2 regions of the Gordonia rubripertincta genome follow, and region 1 is predicted to be linked to the other one. Evidence: riboswitches for the same ligand, from Rfam matches in the RefSeq annotation. Region 1 holds a riboswitch; the other holds the start of a gene.
The links. Region 1 has a riboswitch for cyclic di-AMP ahead of RVF83_RS11315 (transglycosylase family protein). Riboswitches for the same ligand answer to the same signal wherever they lie in the genome.
Positions count from the first base shown of each region.

Region 2: it holds a riboswitch for cyclic di-AMP, as region 1 does, so the genes downstream of both, RVF83_RS21495 (C40 family peptidase) here and RVF83_RS11315 (transglycosylase family protein) in region 1, are expected to answer to the same signal.

Region 1 is NZ_CP136136.1:2,492,184-2,501,624, forward strand. It holds gene RVF83_RS11300 (molybdenum cofactor biosynthesis protein MoaE) at 1-191, shown strand, start outside; gene RVF83_RS11305 (SDR family NAD(P)-dependent oxidoreductase) at 188-982, opposite strand; gene RVF83_RS11310 (helix-turn-helix domain-containing protein) at 1,069-1,920, shown strand; gene RVF83_RS11315 (transglycosylase family protein) at 2,032-2,667, opposite strand; cyclic di-AMP (ydaO/yuaA leader) riboswitch at 2,674-2,873, opposite strand; gene RVF83_RS11320 (MoaD/ThiS family protein) at 3,128-3,376, opposite strand; gene moaA (GTP 3',8-cyclase MoaA) at 3,388-4,476, opposite strand; gene RVF83_RS11330 (flavin reductase family protein) at 4,490-5,035, opposite strand; gene RVF83_RS11335 (hypothetical protein) at 5,042-5,251, opposite strand; gene RVF83_RS11340 (cold-shock protein) at 5,493-5,906, shown strand; gene RVF83_RS11345 (DUF2771 family protein) at 5,946-6,479, opposite strand; gene RVF83_RS11350 (MFS transporter) at 6,476-8,446, opposite strand; gene RVF83_RS11355 (DUF3027 domain-containing protein) at 8,533-9,321, shown strand; gene RVF83_RS11360 (sacsin N-terminal ATP-binding-like domain-containing protein) at 9,339-9,441, shown strand, end outside.
Region 2 is NZ_CP136136.1:4,726,831-4,736,271, forward strand. It holds gene RVF83_RS21480 (glycosyltransferase family 4 protein) at 1-197, opposite strand, end outside; gene RVF83_RS21485 (hypothetical protein) at 197-1,600, opposite strand; gene RVF83_RS21490 (C40 family peptidase) at 1,610-2,689, opposite strand; gene RVF83_RS21495 (C40 family peptidase) at 2,826-3,509, opposite strand; cyclic di-AMP (ydaO/yuaA leader) riboswitch at 3,527-3,757, opposite strand; gene RVF83_RS21500 (hypothetical protein) at 3,865-4,095, opposite strand; gene RVF83_RS21505 (DEDD exonuclease domain-containing protein) at 4,428-6,293, shown strand; gene RVF83_RS21510 (Lrp/AsnC family transcriptional regulator) at 6,290-6,568, shown strand; gene trpD (anthranilate phosphoribosyltransferase) at 6,565-7,641, opposite strand; gene RVF83_RS21520 (hypothetical protein) at 7,653-8,150, opposite strand; gene RVF83_RS21525 (cytochrome c oxidase subunit 3) at 8,320-8,931, shown strand; gene RVF83_RS21530 (c-type cytochrome) at 9,046-9,441, shown strand, end outside.

The DNA of each region.
Region 1 (9,441 bases):
TCGCCGTCTCGCACCGCGTCGGCGAACTCGAGATCGGCGACGTCGCCTTCGTGGTGGCCGTGGCCGCCGACCATCGCCGCGCCGCGTTCGAGACGTGCGCACGGCTCGTCGACGAGGTCAAGGCACGTATCCCGGTGTGGAAGCACCAGTACTACGACGACGGCACCGAGGAGTGGATCAACTCGGCCTAGGCCCCGGCGCCACCGTCGACGGGCACGATCGCGCCGGTGACGAACGAGGCGCGGTCGCTGAGCAGGAACGCGGCGACCTCGGCGATCTCCCGCGGTTCGGCCATCCGGCCGAGCGGTGTGGAGTCGCTGATCCATCGGGAGACGCCCGGGCTGGCCGCCTCCCACTCATCGATCATCTCGGTGGCGGTGCCACCGGGTGTGAGCCCGTTGACGCGGATGCCGTCGCGGGCCCAGCTGACGGCCGCGGTCTCGGTGATGCTGTTCAGCGCGCGCTTCATCGCGCCGTAGGCGGGAAGGTCGGGGTTGGCGCGTCGTGACCCGATGCTCGAGGTGTTCACGATCGCGCCGCCGCCACTGCGCCGCATCAGCGCCGCTTCGGCGTTCATCGCGATCCAGTGCGCGCGGAAGTTCACCGCGAACTGCCGGTCGATGTCGGTTGCCGTGGTGTCCTGCAGCGGACCGGGTACCTCCTGGACGACGGCACCGTTGTTGAACGCGCCGTCGAGGCGGCCGTACAGCTCCTCGACGCGGGCGATCGCGGCGTGGACACTCGCGTCGTCGGCCAGGTCGAGGGCCACCGCGTCGGCGGTGCCGCCGGTCGACCGGATGTCGTCGACGATCTGCTCGAGGGCATCGAGGCCGCGCGCACCGAGGACGACCGAGGCGCCCTCGTGGGCGAACAGATGAGCTGCGGCGGCGCCGATTCCGCGGCTGGCGCCACTGATGAAGACGACCTTGCCGCGGAGCAGGCCGATGGACGGGGTGGACCGGATGTCGGTGTTCTGTGTCATGCCGTTCAGCGTGGCCGCGACAGACGACCTCATTCAGGCACAGGCTGTACTACTCTCCGCCGGCCGACCGGACGCACACTCGAGGTATGGACAAACACGGGCTCGCCTCCTTTCTGCGGAGTCGACGCGAGCGTTTGCAGCCCGAGGACGTCGGTCTGCCGGCCGGTACCCGGCGTCGGACTCCCGGGCTGAGGCGGGAAGAGGTCGCCGTGCTCGCACACATCTCGACCGAGTACTACATCCGCCTCGAGCAGGGTCGCGCACCCCGGCCGTCGGCGGAGGTGCTCGTCGGCATCGCCGGTGCGCTGCTGCTCACCGATGAGGAGTCCGATCACCTGCACATGCTCGCCGGGACAGCCCCACTCCGCACCGCCCTTCATCGGCGGGACGTGCGTCCGAGCATCGTCGCCCTACTGGGCCGCATGCCGCAGACTGCAGGGTTCGTGATGTCGGCGATCTTCGAGGTTCTCGCGTGGAACGATCTGGCGGCCGCGCTTCTGGAGGACTTCGGCGAACTCGGCCCGGCCGAACGCAATCTCGCGCGTCGGGCGTTCCTCACCGACGACGCCGCGCCGCTGTACGGGATCTCCGACGGCGCGGAGTTCCGTCACCACGTCGTCGCCAGGTTGCGGCTCGCGGCGACCCGCTATCCCTCCGACCCGACGGTCGCCGGTCTCATCGAGGATCTCCGGGAAGGCAGCGCACAGTTCGCCCGGCTGTGGGATCAGCACGACGTCGCAGCTGCACCGACGCTCCGGAAGAGTCTGCAGCATCCCGTCGTCGGAAAGATCACGGTCGACTGCGATTCGCTGGAGCTCGCCGAGCGGGATCAGCATCTGGTTCTCTACAGTGCACCGGCGGGTTCGGCGGACGCCGAGGCGCTCGCCCTACTGCAGGTTCTCGGTTCCGACGCTGCGGGGCTGTCGGAAACCAGCTGAGAATTGGAAAAGGGCCCCGCACGGATCAGTCATCGTGCGGGGCCCTTCGTCTGGGTCCCTCTGTGCGCTGCGGATTGTGTCCGAGCTGCTACAGGTAAGGGTTGCTACTCGTCAGGGGTTGGGCAGCAGGTGCTTGTTGTCGTTGAACATCTTGATCTGATCGGGGCTCAGCGAGACACCGCTGTTCTTGGCCGCGTTCCAGAGGTTCTTGACCTCGGGGCTCACACCGGCGTCGGTGAGAACCGAGGTGACCTGCTTGGCGACGTCGTCGGTGGTCTTGGCCTCAGGGGCCTTGACGAGGCTGAAGCTGCCGTTGCCGTCCTGGAGCTTCTTGACGATCGGGGCCGGGACATCGCTCGGCGCGGTGCGCGGGGTGTGGCCCGACAGGCCGACGCCACAGGTGGGCCATGCGCCCTTGCCCTGCGAGGCGAGCACGCGCTCGGCGACGACGATCTGCTCCTCGCGGGTGGCCTGCTCGGCGGTCGGGGCGAACTCGCCGCCGCCGTGGCCGCTCCAGGTGCTCGGCGAGAACTGCAGGCCGCCGTGGTAGCCGTTGCCGGTGTTGATGGCCCAGTTACCGCCGGACTCGCACTGGGCGACCTGGTTCCACTCGGCGTCGGTCGCGGCATTCGCGGTACCGGTGCCCAGGAGTGCGGCTCCGCCACCGAGGACGGCGCCGGTGAGGGCGACCTTGGTGATGGTCTTGGTGGTCGAGTTGGTCGTCTGCTTGCGGTGACGTCCGGACATAGATCGATTTCCTCTCTCCACGCGCCTACGAAGTCAGCTGTCGGGTTCGAGCGAGAGGCTGCTCGGCCCCAGTGCGTCACCATGATTTGTTAACCACGGTTCTGCGCCTGGGACTTAACCCCGAGGACACCGTGTGTGGTGCCCGGTCTCAGGGGATGAGGTTGGGTCCCCCGTCCTCGCTCCTAGATTTCGTGCGGTCGTTCCCACCGGCGGAGCGAGGCTCGGCGCGGCCGGCGGGACGTATGTTCTGTTTCCTTACCGTGACCTTCGAGAAGGTCGCTTCGTACAGTACGTCCTTCGATCGACCGATTCACCTGCTTGTCCGCAACTCATTTTTTCTCCAGAACCTGGTCTGCCGACCAACTTTCGGCGTCCTCGCAGTTCATCGCGCCGGATGCGGTCCCGTGGCCATCTCGTTACCGCTCCGTTATGTGAGAAAGGTCACAGGGCGGCTGTGGTGTCAACCACCGGCGAACGGGGGGAGGACGTCGAGTGTCGAGCAGATGCCGAGCGGTAGTGAACGGTCAGTGAAGGCCGTTTCGTCGCGGAGATAGGAACACCGCTCGAGGACCGTCGCCAATTCGGGGTTGCCGGCGGACAGCGTCGACTCGAGGTCCCCGAGGGTGGCCGCGGGCTCGATGTCGACGACGCGCGACTCGGTGCCGGCGGCGGCGCGAGCAGCGGCGAAGAAGCGGACGGTGAGGTTCATCGGGGCCGAGCCTATCCGCCGATGGCGGACATGGGCCGCGTCGGCTGCACGAAGCCGGCCGCGTTCACCTCGTGTCCGGGAGCCTTCTGCCACATGTCGGTGCGCCACAGCGCCGCGATGGCGGCGTCGACCTCGTCGTCGGGCAGCGTGCGCAGCACCGCGCGCAGATCGGTCTCCGACGACGCGAACAGGCAGTTGCGCAGCGACCCGTCGGCGGTGAGCCGGGTGCGGTCGCAGTCGCCGCAGAACGGGCGGGTGACCGAGGCGATCACCCCGACCTTGGCCGGGCCCCGCGACGTCCGATGGCCGTCGACGATCCAGGTGGCGGCCGGGGCGCTGCCGCGCGGTGCCGGATCGGGCAGCAGATCGAACCGTGTGCGAAGCGTCGCGAGGATCTCGTCGGCGGTCACCATCCGGGCCCGTTGCCAGGCGTGGTCGGCGTCGAGGGGCATCTGTTCGATGATGCGGAGTTCGTAGCCCTGTTCCAGGCAGTAGGCGAGCAGATCGGGGATGGTGTCGAGGTCGGCGCGGTCGGGGAGCACGGCGTTGACCTTGACGGGGTCGAGACCCGCGCGTTTGGCGGCGGCGAGACCGGCCAACACGTCGTCGAGCCGGTCGCGCCGGGTGATCTCGGCGAACCGTTCCCGGTCGACGGTGTCGAGGGAGATGTTGATGCGGCTGAGCCCGGCGGCGACGAGACCGTCGATCCGCCGCGTCAGACCGAGACCGTTGGTGGTCATCGCGATCTCGGGCCGCTGGGGCAGGGCGGAGACGGCGCCGATGACCTGCTCGAGATCGCGCCGCAGCAGGGGCTCACCGCCGGTGAAGCGGATGCGTTCGATCCCCAGGTCCCGGACCGCGACCGTCAGCACGCGGATGAGCTCGCCGGCGCTGAGTACCGCGTCGTTGGGCATCCAGTCGAGTCCCTCGGCCGGCATGCAGTAGGTACAGCGCAGATTGCATCGGTCGGTCACCGAGACCCGCAGGTCCTTCGCGACCCGCCCGAACGTGTCGCGCAGGGGTCCCTGCGTGGGCACGTCCGATGGTGCCGCGGCCGTCATCGACCGTGGCGTGGGGATTCCGAGGCCGACCGTGCTCATGCTGTCCTACAGATCACGTGGCGTTCGGGTCTTTGCGGGCCTCGAGAGCACGGAAGGTGCTGGCGTGGAACACCAGCGGCTCGACGTCGGGGTCGGCGCGCAGGGTGTTGATCTTCAGCAGCACGACGGTGTGGTCGCCGGCCTGGATCTCGTTGTGGATGGTGCACGACAGGTGGGCGGCGGCGTCGGGGACGAAGACCGCACCGGCATCGGTACGCAGCGGCGTGATGCCGTCGAACCGGCGCTCCGACGGACCGGCGAGCTGCTGGCAGACATCGGTCTGGTCGCCGGCGAAGACGCTGACGCCGATGGCCGGTGCGGTACGGATCTGCGGCCACGTCGTCGATGTGTTCTGGACGCACACGGACACCAGCGGAGGGTCGAGGGAGACGGTGGTGAAGGAACTCGCCGCCATTCCGATCAGCGTGGTCGAATCTCCCTCACCCTGCAGGCAGCACACCGCGACGACGCCGGTGGGGAAGCAGCTGAACGCCGCCCGGAGGGCCTTGGCGTCGGAGACGGGGGCGAGTTCTGGGGTGGTGTCGATGGTCGCGGTCACGGGTCCTCACCTGGCTCGGCGTCCGGCACGGAGTGCGTACACCAGGCCGAGGAGAAAACCCAGGGGTGCGCACATGGTCAACAGGTAGACGAAGGTCGGAGCGGTGTCGCCGTCGGTGACCAGCGGGGTCACGAACAGGGCCACGAGGGCGATCAGTCCGATCGCGAAGATCACCATGGCCGCATGCAGCAACCGCGGAGACGTCGTCTTCTGCATGTCATCCACGGTAATGCACTCTCCGGGCGGGTGACGCCGCACGAGGGTCTGACGGGTTGCGCCGAGGTAATGGTGTGACCGCGGGGTGGGGTGTTGGCTACCATGGGGCGCAGCAGGCGCCTTGCATCCGTCTGGGCCCATACGGACTTTCCGCCGTGGGTCGTGTGATGGGTGACGGCGTCTTTTGTTGTGACAGGCAGATCCGCAAGAGATCTACGACGTACAGATGAGGGTGAGCACAGTGCCGACCGGCAAGGTGAAGTGGTACGACGCGGACAAGGGCTTCGGCTTCCTCGCTCAGGAGAGCGGTGAGGACGTCTACGTCCGTTCGTCCGCCCTGCCCGAAGGGGTGGAGGCCCTCAAGCCGGGGCAGCGCGTGGAGTTCGGCATGGCGGCCGGTCGCCGCGGGCCGCAGGCACTGAGCGTGAAGGTTCTCGATCCCGCGCCGAGCGTGTCGAAGAACGTGCGCGAGGCCGCCCGCAAGGACACCAAGCGGCACACCCCCGACGAACTGCACGGCATGGTCGCCGACCTGATCACCCTGCTCGAGGGCAAGGTGCAGCCGGATCTGCGCAAGGGGCGTTACCCCGACCGCAAGACCGCCCAGCGGATCTCCGAGGTCGTGCGCGCGGTCGCCCGCGAACTCGAGAGCTGAGCTCCGCCTCGTCGCGCGGGGCCCGACGTCGCCGAGGCGTCAGCCGAGGTACTGCAGGAAGTTCTCCGGTGCGGTCTGTGCTGCCAGCACTCCGCGCGGGATGATCTCGTCGTTCTGTGTCAACCGGGCCGACGCCGGGTAGACGGTGACGCCCAGCAGGACGTATTCGGGTGCCGTCTTCAGTGTGACCGTGTAGGTCTCACCCGACGCCTGCGGCTGCTCGTCCTCGACGAGTCCCTTCGGCGTCCAGTAGACGGCGGCGAGGTTCCACGGTCCCTTCGCGATGTCGCCGGAGACCGACAGCATCACCGTGTCGCCGACCGCCACCGGAACCCGGGGCGCTTCGCGCTGCGACGTGCCGAGCGGCGGGTCGCACTCGTCGAGCAGCAGGTCGCACCATCGCACCGGCTCGACGGTGTAGAGGTTCTTGCCGACAGCTATGTGGACGTACGGCCGGTCGTCGTGCGTGGAGTTGCGGGTCAGCAGGAACACCGAGACGCCGACGACTGCGACGAACGCCACCACGACGACCGCGATGATCGAAAGAGCCTTCTTCTCACCACTGCTGATCACGGTCGGCGATGTCCTGTCTGGTCGGGGGTGGGGCGGTCACCGGGGGCCCGGTCACCGGAGTTCGGGAACGGTGCCGTCGACGGCATCCGCGTGGTCGTCGGCCGCTGGGTATGCGCCCGGGTCGGTGCCGATCCCGGTCCGGTCCGGCGCGCGGTGTCCTCCGAGGGCGCGGCCCGGAACGCGACGGTCGGTGCGGCGTGGTCGGGGCGTCGACCGCCCAGGCCCGGCACCAGCGACGACCCGCGGGTCGTCATCACGGTCTGGATCAGGCCCAGCCCGAGCAGCACGGCGACGACGGTGAAACCGATCCACAGGGTCGGGGGCAGCAGCACGCCGAGCGAGGCGCCGAACACCCACGACAGCTGCAGGACCGTCTCCGACCGACCGAAGGCCGAAGCGCGCGACTCGTCGGGCAGATCGTCCTGGATCGACGAGTCGAGGCATACCTTGCCGATGGCGCTGGTACCCGAGGCCACCAGGGCGGCGACCGTCGCGAAGAGGATGTTGCCGAAGATCGCCGCCAGGACCGCGACGGCGAAGCAGGCCGCGGTGGCCCACACGATGACGGCCGGCGGGTTCTTCAGCTCCAGTCGGGTGCCGACGCCGTTGCCGATCATGTTGCCGATACCGGCCGCGGCACCGACGGCGCCGAGCAGCAGCAGCTGCGTCCAGTCCGAGGCGTCGCCCTGCTGCGCCTTGGCGTAGAAGGCCACGAACAGCGTGAGAAAGCCGGTGAGGATGCGGATGGTGCCGTTGCCCCACAGGCCGGCCACGACCGTGCGGCCGAGCGGCTGACGCATCTTGGCGGCGAGCATCTTGGCGCCCTCGCGGGCACTGGTCGGCTCGTGTTCGGACACGGTCGAGCGGGCCGGTTCGCCGTGATAGGTCAGGGTCGTGGGGATCTCGCCCTCGGTCGACTCGACCCACGACGGGATACGCATGCACAGGTAGGCCCCGGCCGCGGCGACGATCGCCAGCCACACCATTGCCCCCGGCAGGTGCAGCGGCAGCAGTTTGCCGAGCAACATCTCGATCAGTGCGGCCACTGCGCCGCCGACGATCGTGCCGCCGATCAGACCGAAGGTGGTCAGGCGGGAGTTCACCCGCGGCAGGTCGATGGTCGGGGGCACCACACGTGGGGTGACCGCCGATTTGAGCACGCCGAAGGATTTCGACAGCACCAGCAGGCCCAACGCACACGGATAGAGCACCCACGGGTCGTACTCGAGTTGCTGCGTGGCGTCGTTCCACTGGACGTTCGCCATGATCAGCAGCGCCAGGATGACGCGCAGACCGAAGGTCGTGGCCATCGCGATACGACGACCGCGCTGGAGCCGGTCGAGCAACGGGCCGATCAGGGGAGCGATGAGTGCGAACGGAGCGATCGTCAGCGCCAGGTACAGCGCGACATTGGTCTTGGATTCACCCGTCGCCGCCGCGAAGAACAGGGTGTTGGCCAGCGCGACGGCCATCGCGGCATCGGCGGCGAAGTTCGCGATCACCGGCAGGGTGAGCGCGGTGAGGCCGGATTGGTCGGCACCGTCGGCGGTCGCGGCCCGATGGATCTTGCCGATGCCCTTACCCGTCAGTTCGCGGCTGCGCATCGCGGCCACACGCATCACGGTGAGTTTCTTGGGCGTGCGCGGCCCGTGGTCGGTGGGCATCGCGCGGGTCGCCGACTCGTCGTACTGCGGCTGCCCGCGTTCGTCGAGCGGCGGCAGATGGGGATTGTGGGTGGGTGGGGGTAGGTAGGCATTGCGGCCGGGGCCAGGCCCGGGTGGCGGTCCCCAGCCGGGTGCGGGCCGGCGGCCGCGCATCTGGCGGGTCTCGTCGGCCGGGTAGTTGGCCGACCCGGGGTGCTGCGCGGCGCGCTGGCCGCGATCGTCTGTCGGCGGTCGAGGATGTCGGCTCGCCGGACCCCTGGGGGCCCCGCGCCCATCGTCGTGTCGGGAACTCCGTGGGATCACGCCCACGATTGTTCCTCATCTCGGGCCGGTGCCGCTTGAACCGGGTCGTTGTGTGGCACACGTCGGCGATATTGCACACTGGATGCGTGACTGACGTAAGTGAGGGCGGACGACTGCTGGCGGCCGTCGACATCGCACGAGCCGCGCTGGTCGACGAAGGACAGCAGCCCGGCGCGCATCGGCGCAGCGTCGCCGAGGGCGAATGGGCCGCTGCGCATTACTTCGACGCCGAGCTCGCAGGCTATCGCGGCTGGCAGTGGTGCGTGGTGCTGGCCGGATCCCCGGGCAGCGACGAGATCACCCTCAGTGAGGTCGTGTTGCTGCCGGGCGAGGGCTCGTTGCTCGCGCCGCCGTGGGTGCCGTGGGCCGAGCGTGTCGCCTCCGGCGACCTCGCGCCCGGCGATCTGCTGGCCGCCGAGCCCGACGATCCCCGGCTGGTACCCAACCAGATCGACACCGGAGACGAGTTCCGTTTCGACTCCGAGTCCGAGGATCCGGACGACATCGGTCAGATCGCCGGCGAGATCGGCCTCGGCCGCCGCCGACTGCTGAGCTACGACGGTCGCGCCGACGCCGCGCAGCGCTGGTACGACGGCGACTTCGGGCCGTCGTCGGAGATGGCGCAGGCGGCCCCGTTCACGTGTTGGACCTGTGGTTTCTACGTGCCCCTCGCGGGCGCGCTGCGCGCCGGATTCGGTGTCTGCGCCAACGAATACGCGGCCGACGGTCGGGTGGTCTCCGCCGAGTACGGCTGCGGTGCGCACTCCGACGTCGAGGCGCCCAAGGGTGGCGGCTCACCCGCCTACGACGCCTACGACGACGGCGCGCTCGAGGTCATCTCCATCACCCGGGACGCCGAACCGGCGAACTCCTGAGCGACGCACCACCGGCCATGAGCGCCGATCCGTTCGGCCCGGACCCGTTTGACACCGCCGCACTGCGGTCGTCGACGCTCGACGCCTGGGTGGCCTCGCCGACGCGTCTCGCCGAGGATG
Region 2 (9,441 bases), 2.2 Mb from region 1:
AACATCAGCGTCGTGCGATGGCGGTACACCCGGTAGGGAACCTCGGCGTCGAAGTCGATGTGTGATCGGCCGCGCCAGCGCGGCGCATAGACGACGATGTCCCCCGGCGGGAGCAGATCGACCAGGTTCTGCAGGTAGGACTGGATTCCGCCCGGCCGGGGCGGGAAGTCGTTGGTGATCAACAGGGTTCGTCCCATCAGCGGACCTGCCCGTCGAGCCATCGGCCCCATCCGGCGATGAGCTCGTCGCGGCTGACTCCGAGTGCGGCCCGGATCGCAGCGTCCTGGCGAGCCGGATCGGCGGTCGCCGCGACCCCGAGATAGAACCTCTTCAGTCGCGCCTCGCCGTAGCGATCCGCGACGTAGGCGGCCATCGACCATGCGCTCTGGTAGGCCAGCTGCGAGGTCTGCCCGTCCATCGCGAAGGCCGCATCGTCCGGCAGCGCGGTGGGAGTTCTCCCCGCCCGGACCGCCTCGGTCAGATCGGGTGCGGCGTCGGCGAGACGGCGGTAGGTGCCTTTGCGGCCGACGTATTCGGCCACGCCCTCGGTGATCCAGAGCGGGGCGTCGAGAGCAGTTTGCGCACGGGCTGCGACGTGGGTGAGTTCGTGACGCAGAACGACGTCGAGTGTCGGCGGGGCCAGGTCGTCGGCGGCCGGGGTGAAGATCACGCGCTGGCCGATGGCGGTACGCCGGGGGAAGTCCACCCGGCTGTAGACGGTCGCCGCGGCCGCCGCACCGATCACGCCGCCATCCTGCGTGACGAGATCGGAGAACTGTTCCTGGTCCGAGGTGGTCACCAGCACGGCGCGCCGGTCCCACGAGTCCCCCCAGAAGGCGGTCACCGCGTCGACGGCGTCGGGCAGCAGCTCGGGCAGGTTCGCCGACGCCGGGCTGGTGCGGAGGTAGCGGGTGATCACCGACGTCCCACCGGCCGTGGCGACGTCGGAGACGGACAGACCGGGCAGTTCCCACAGCTGGGTCGGGGTCGGCTTCTCGCCGAGTGCCGCGGTGTCGCCGACGAGCTTCCACTCGTCACCGTAGCGGGCGACCACGAACTGGGTCGTCACCACGATCTCGGGTTCGTCGACACCGGGTGCGCGTTCACCGCCGAGGGCGTAGCGCAGCTCCACCGGTGCCACCCAGGCGTCGGAGCTGCCGTTCGCGTCGAGGAGACCCTGGACGTCGGCGGGCACCAGCGTCTCGGCCTCCTCCGTGGGAGCCAGCTGGTAGCGGAAACTCTTGAACTGCAACCGGCCGTCGGAGTCGCCGCGGGCGAACTGCCGGGAACGGAAATTCTCGGCCGCGGTGACCCAGCGGCTCTCGAAGGCCGGGGTCGCGGCATCGTCGAGCAACGACCCGATCTTCTGCAGATTGCCGGACGTGATCGTCCCGGTGAGATCGTCGAGCAGGCGCGTCACACCCTCGGCGCGCTGCTGTTCATAGGGGTTGGCCGGGGTCGAGGCCGTCGTGGACGCGCCACGGGAAATCGACGCGTCGGTCGTGGGCGGCTCCGGGCTGCCGCATCCGGCGGCCACACCGATGAACAGGACCACCGCGGACGCGAGCGTCGGGCGCCAACGCCCGCGGAGTGACACCACCAGTGGAGTCTAGAACCGTCGGCCGGAGTTGAACGGACCGGCCTCGTCGAGCGGGACGACCTTGACCGGGACACCGAAGGTCGAGGCGTGGATGACGTATCCGTCACCGACGTACATCCCGACGTGGTGGGCGTCCGGGTAGTAGATCACCAGATCTCCGGGCTTGAGGTCCTCGCGGGACACCGGCTGACCGCCGGCCATCTGCGCCTCACTCGACCGCGGGAGGGTCTTGCCGGCCTGCTTGTAGGCCCACACCATCAGACCCGAGCAGTCGAACGAGCTCGGACCGGTCGCGCCCCAGACGTACGGATCGCCGATGCGCGTGAGCGCGGCCTGGACTGCGACGAGCGCGGCGGCGGTGCCCTTGGGGACGATCCGCGGATCGAAGTCGAACTTCGGGCCGCGCAGGGCGGCCAGCTGCTTACCGGTCATCGACTGGTAGATCGCGCGGATCTGGATCGCCTGCATCTGCAGGTCGGCCTGCTTGGTCTGGAGGTCTCCGCGGACCCGTTCGGCGCGCGAGACGGCCTCTGACGCGGCGAGCGCGGTCTGGTCGGCGTCCTTCTTGGCGGCCGCGGTGCGGGCGCGGACCTTCTTGATGGCGGTCAGGTCGGATGCCGCCTGCCGCGAGATCATGTCGAGTCCGGACATCTGATCGAGCAGTGCCTGCGGCGAGTCACTGACCATCACCGCGTAGAGCCCGCTGACACGGGCACCCTGGTAGCTGGCGCGGACGATGGCGTCGACCCTGGCCTGGTAGGAGGCCAGCTGTTCACGGCTGATGTCGAGTTTGCGCTGGGCGTCGGCGGCGGCCCGCTTCGCCTGGGTGACGATCGAGCGTTGCTTGTCGTACTCGATCTTGGCGTTGTGCATCGCCTCGGTGGTCTTCTCGGCCTCGGTACCGAGCTGCTTGTAGCGATCGAGTAGCTGGTCGGCCGATCGCGCGGGCGCGGCCTGGGCCTGCCCGGCGACGCCGGTCGTCAGCGGGACGGCCGTCACGATCGCCGCCAGCAGGCACAAGGCGAGCACCATCGGGCCCGATCGAGCGCGCCGACGCGTCGCGTTCACTAGTCCCTCCCCGGAAAGCACGGTCCAGTCACTCCTCTACCGCTTCGTTCCTCCCCGCGGACCACCCTGAGTTCCCCCGGTGGCCCCCAGGACTGGATCGGGCGGATCGCACAAAGCTCGCGACCCGCCCTCTCCTGATGCTCGTGTTCAGTTGGAATCAGTACCGCCGGATTCCGGTGAGCTGCCATTCCTTGACGGCGTCACGCTTCACGGGCGTGCCGTAGGTCGAGGAGTGGACGAACTGTCCGTTTCCGACGTAGATGCCGGCATGGCCGCCACCGTTAAAGATCATCACGTCGCCGGGCTTGGCCTCGCTGTAGGAGACCGCGCGACCGCCACCGAGCTGGCCGTAGCTGTCACGGGGGATGGTCTTGCCGGCCTGCTTGTAGGACCAGTAGACGAGACCCGAGCAGTCGAAGGCGTTGGGGCCGGCCGAACCGTAAGAGTACGGCGAGCCGATCTTGCTCTCCGCAGCCTTGACGGCCTTCTGGCCGGCGGTCAACTGCGGCTGCCCGAGGGGAGCGCCACCGTGCGGGCGGAACTGCTGCGGGATCTGGTTCTGGCCGATACCCGGGATGGTGAACTGGCCGACGTTGGGGATCTCGACCGTGGCAGCCGGCGACTTCTTCGCGACGGGCTTGGGTGCGGGGGCCGCTTCCGGGGCCTTCTGCTCACCGGGCAGAGCCGGGATCTCGAAGGTACCGAGCGGGGTGTGGACCGGGGCTGCAAGGGCAGGTCCGGCCGCGGCGGCGAGCGAACCGAGCGTGATCGATCCAGCGATCACCGCCTTCTTGGCAACCTTGCTCCCACGATTGGGCTGTTCCAAACGATGTTTGGGCACGAAGCGAGTTCTCCTTCAGTTTCTCCCTGTACCGCCGACCGGGTTAGCTGTCGGGTTCGGGCCGGAAGAGTGGCCCTACGCGTTTTCGGCACAGGCGTATCCCAGGAGGACACGTTTGCGCGTTGACGCGATTCACCCCGATCGGGACAGTTCCGGCTGGTCATGTCGGTTGTGACAGGCCAGGCCACGCTGCCCGAAGTATGTGGTTCCCCGGTTCGCCCGCGAGGGCGATTGAGCGGCGACTTGTGCGGACCACTTCTGTTGAAGCGGGACGCTCCGCAAAGGTCTCAGAAAGGTTACGAAATCGTCGGCGCTGTGTCCACTAGGCAACGGACACGCAATTCGCCGCCGATTCTCAGCCTGCGCGGAGCTCTGTCGAGGAGACCACCCGAAAGGGGATCTGACGTGCGGTTTTCGCGGTTCTTGCAGATCGTGCAGCGGCACTGGTGATCATTGCAGCCGACTGGAGAACATCGATCGCGAGGTCCAGTTCCGCATCGTCGTCGAGGGCCTGCACCGTTACCGAAGCTCCACCTTCGGCAGGTGCATCGTCCCAGTTCGGGCCACCGAAAAGTACCGTCATCATGCACCCGTCACAGGCGACGGGGCGGGCCGGGCAGGTCGCGCAATCAACGTGCATCGTGTGATCTCCATCTCATCTGGCCGTCGGAGGCGTTTGAACTCCGGATCGTGCGGGTCACGGCGGGTGGATTCGCCGCCGTCGGCGTCGATCTCTCACTTCGAGGTGGAGACTAGGGGGCACCACCGACAAACTCGTTCGCACACTGTTCGAAACATCCGTCACACGAGTAACAGACGACGTCGGCGAACGTCCCTGCCGCACTCCCGGATCGAAACGGAACGATAGATCGGGGTGTCACATCCCCCGTGTCGGTGCATCGAACTAATGTTCGCCTCGTGACGCTCAGGGATGGTGGCGGTGCAGCCGCAGGACAGGTGACCACGGGACAACTGACCTTCGCCGACCTCGAAGCCGCGGACCAGGCCAACGGCGACGACGCCATGTCGAGCGAGTTCAGCGATCGGGCCCTGTTCGACACCACCCTCGTCGTCGTCGACCTCGAGACGACTGGTTCGAATCCCGCGCACGACCGCATCACCGAGATCGGCGCGGTGAAGATCCGCGGCGGCGAGGTGATCGGCGAGTTCGCCACCCTCGTGGATCCGGGCCGGCCCATCCCGCCGCAGATCGTCACGCTCACGGGGATCACGACGGCGATGGTCACCGATGCGCCCCGGATCGAGTCCGTACTGCCGGCGTTCCTCGAATTCGCCCGCGGTTCGATCCTGGTCGCGCACAACGCTCGCTTCGACATGGGGTTCCTGCGACAGAACGCCCTCCGGCTCCATCTGGACTGGCCGTTCAGCCTGAGCCTCTGCACCGTGACGATGGCCCGGCGCATCCTGCCGCGCGACGAGGCGCCCACGGTCAAGCTCAGCGCCCTCGCAGACCTCTTCGACGTGTCGGTCCGTCCCACCCACCGCGCCCTGGACGACGCCCGCGCCACTGTCGAGGTCTTCCACCGTCTCCTCGAACGGGTCGGGAACCAGGGAATCTCGACGGTCGGGGAACTCACCTCTTATCTGCCCCGCACCGACCCCCGTTTGCGGGCCAAACGGCAGATGGCCGACCGCGTACCCGCGCGACCGGGCGTCTACCTCTTTCGCGGGCCGTCGAACGAGGTCCTCTATGTCGGCACCGCGGTGGACCTCCGACGCCGCGTCCGTTCCTACTTCTCCGGCAGCGACCCCCGACGCCGTATCGCCGAGATGGTCCTGCTGGCCGAGCGCGTCGACGTCGTCGAGTGTTCCCACGCCCTCGAGGCGGCCGTCCGCGAACTCCGGCTGCTCGCCGCGCACGCACCGGCCTACAACCGGCGTTCGACGCAGCCCCACAAGGGATGGTGGGTGACTCTCACCGAGGAGCGTTTCCCCCGCCTCAAGGTGAGCCGCACGCCCACGGACGAGTCCATCGGTCCGGTGGGCAACCGCAACAACGCGGCGACGGTGGCCGACGTGATCGCCGCGGCCGCCGGACTCCGTACGTGCACCAAGCGGCTCGGGGCCACCGGTTACCACTGGTGCCCAACGGCCGACGGTGTCCGCCAGCCCGGCGGATGCCACGCCGCCGCGGAACAGCCGCAGACCGTCCCGGATTACCTACCGCGCGTGACCGCGGCCCGCCGGCTGATGCGCGGCGAGGCCGACGACCTCCTCGACGACCTCACCGCACGCCTCGCCGACCTCTCGGAGGCCCAGATGTTCGAGACTGCGGCACGCCACCGCGACCGGCTCGCGTTGACCATCGACGCCCTCGCGCGGTGTCAGCGGCTGGCCGCGCTGTGTGCGATCGCCGAGATCGTCATCGCCCGCCCCGACGACGAACGCGGCTGGCATCTCGCCGTCGTCCGCCACGGACGGCTCGCGGCGGCCGGGCGCGCCCGGCGAGGCGTCTCCCCCATGCCGGTCGTCGACGCCCTCGTCGCTGCGGCCGAGACCGTCATCCCCGAGCCCGGGCCGTTGCGCGGGGCACCGCCGGAGGAGGTGGCGCTGATCTACCGGTGGATGACCGAACCCGGGGCCCGGATCGTGTCCACCACCGACCCGGTGGCGCTCCCGGCAGGATGCGCCGAACGCCGGCGCGGCTGGTCGCAATCCGCGCGGGATGCCCGCTCCGACGCCCGCGCGGTGATGCACCGGACGCCACGAGCCGCGCCGCGCTCGCCGATCCGTGAGCTGGTGGCCACTAGGCTTGCGCCATGATCACTGCCATCGTCCTCATCCAGGCCGACATCCACCAGATCCCGGAGACCGCTCAGGCCGTGGCCGACATCGCCGGCGTCGAAGAGGTGTACTCCTGCGCGGGTGACGTCGACCTCATCGCGAAGATCCGCGTCCGCGACCACGAGCACATCGCGTCGGTGGTGACCGGGCAGATCAATCGACTGCCCGGCGTGCTCAAGTCCGCCACCCACATCGCGTTCCGCAGCTACTCCAGCTCGGACGTCGAGGGTGGCTTCTCCATCGGCGAGAACTAGCCGCGAGCTGCCGATCCCAGCTGGGTGCTCAGCGCCGCCCAGCGGTCGAGCAGCGTCGCCGCCGCACCCGAGTCGATGGCGTCGGCGGCCCGATCCTTCGCTGCGCCGAGTGCCTCGGTCAGCTCGGCCGACGTCATCGGACCCTGCTGTTCGAACGCCACGATCGCGCCCGCGGAGTTCAGCAAAACCGCATCGCGCACGGGACCTGTTGTGCCCGAGAACAATTCGCGAGCGATGGCGGCGTTGGCGACCGCGTCGCCGCCCTGCAGTGCGGACAGCTGGACGCGGGCGATGCCGAGATCGGCCGGGTCGATGCGGATCTGGGACACCTGACCGCCGACGACCTGCCACACCGTCGAGGTGGTGGTCGTGGTGAGTTCGTCGAGGCCGTCGTCGCCGCGCACCACCAGAGCCGAACCGCCGCGATCGGCGAACGCGCTGGCCAGAACTGGGGCGAGATCGGCGAAGGCGCAGCCGATGAGGCCGGCTTTGGGGCGCGCCGGGTTGGTCAGCGGTCCGAGCACGTTGAACACGGTCGGGATGCCGATCTCCTTCCGCGGCGGGCCGGTGAACCGGAAGGCCGGGTGGAACACCGGCGCGAAGCAGAACCCGATACCGAGCTCGTCCACACACTGCGCCACCGCGTCTGCCGACAGGGTGATGTCCACCCCGAGCGCCTCGAGCACGTCGGCACCGCCACTCTTCGACGACGCCGCCCGGTTGCCGTGCTTCACGACCGCGATACCTGCTGCCGCGATCACGATCGAGGTCATCGTGGAGATGTTGACGGTGTGTGACCGGTCGCCGCCGGTACCGACCACATCGACCGCCGGGCGGCTCACCTCGACGAGGGTCGCGTGATCGAGCATCGCCTGCGCCAGGCCGACGAGCTCGCCGGGCGCCGCGCCCTTCATCTTCACGCCGACGCCGAAGGCGGCGATCTGGGCGCCGCTGGCGCTGTCGGTCATGATCTCGTTCATCGCCCAGCCCGCCTCTTCGGCGGAGAGGTCGATGCGATCGGTGATCTTGCCGAGGATCTGCGGCCAGGTGAAGGCAGACTGTGCGGTACTCACACGCAGAGAGCCTAGTGCCCCGCCCCGTCCGACGGACGTTGCAGTACAGACCACCGGCGTGCGATTCCGTCGTGGCGCGAGCCCAGACTCGCCATCCGTGACCGTTCCTGCGACAGATGCATGGCGTCGAGCAACTGGACACGCGCCAGGACGAGCACCTCGAACCGGTCGTCGACGGCATGCGGCAGCGACCCCCAGCGCTCGTCGTCGACCACCTCGTAGCCGTCGAGGGCGGCCACCGCGGCGGCGTCGGCGAGCCGATCCGCGGGTACCTCCAGATCGTGACGCAGGACGACCTCTTCTCCTGCCCGCCACGACGATGCTTCCAGGGCCGTCGACGAGGCGATCGCGTCGTCATCCGAGCCGGCGACGACCACCACCTCGTCGGTGAGGCCCAGCGGACCGGCGCCGCCACCGCCCCGCAGCCGGGATCGCAGACGCGCCAGTCGACCCCGGGCGACGACCCGCCCGTTGAGGTCGCGTGGACCGGAGGAATCCGAAGTCGACATGAACTCACCGTAGTCATCGCGAGAAGGACGTGAACACACCCGTCGAACAGCGTCTGCGGACACGCCGAAGTCGACATCACGAGGCCCCCGACCTGCAGCGGGACAAAAACCTGCCACCAATATCCGACCCGGGTGGCCACCGCTTACTACGAACCGTCATACTTCACTTGTGACAAGCGCCGTAGGTACCTCAGGAACAGCCATCACCTCGCGCGTCCATTCGCTGAACCGTCCCAACATGGTCAGCGTCGGCACGATCGTCTGGCTGTCCAGTGAGCTCATGTTCTTCGCTGGCCTCTTCGCGATGTACTTCGTCGCCCGGGCCAACTCCGCTGTCGGCTGGCCCATGGAGCCAACCGAGCTGAATCTCGCCCTCGCCATACCGGTGACGACGGTGCTGATTCTGTCCTCGGTGACCTGCCAGATGGGCGTGTTCGCCGCCGAGCGGGGTGACGTCTTCGGCCTCCGCCGCTGGTACGTCATCACGCTGGCCATGGGCACGTTCTTCGTATGCGGCCAGGCGTACGAGTACTACCACCTGGTGCACACGGGCACGACGCTGTCGTCGAGTGCATACGGTTCCGTCTTCTACATGACGACCGGCTTCCACGGCCTGCACGTCATCGGCGGTCTGGTGGCATTCGTCTACCTCCTCATCCGCACGAAGCTCTCGAAGTTCACCCCGGCGCAGGCAACCGCCGCAATCGTTGTCTCCTACTACTGGCATTTCGTCGACATCGTCTGGATCGGACTGTTCGTCACGATCTACTTCATCCGATGACGCCGGCGACCCCGCGCACTCCGCGGCCAGCCCCGCAGAGCGCACCCCGCCTGTCGAACACACAGCGCGAATCGCTCTAACAAACAGTCCGTCCCGCTTAGTAGAGAGTCACAGATGAGTTCATCTCCACCGCGACCGTCGGATAGCGGCACCGACGCCCGCCGCGCCAAGGCCCGACGCAAGCTCCGTCGACGCGCAAGCGGCACCATCGTGCTCCTGGCCGGTCTGGTCATGGCCGGTGTGCTCGCCTCGGTTCTGACCCCGGACCCCCAGGTCGCGGTGGCGGACGAGAGCAACGCCGCGATGATCAACGACGGTCGCAAGCTCTACGAGACCTCGTGCATCACCTGTCACGGCGCGAACCTGCAGGGTGTGCCCGACCGTGGTCCCGCACTGCTCGGCGTCGGCGATGCCGCCGTGTACTTCCAGGTGTCGACCGGCCGTATGCCGGCCGCCCGTGGTGAGGCACAGGCGCAGCGCAAGCCGGCCAAGTTCACCACCGAGCAGATC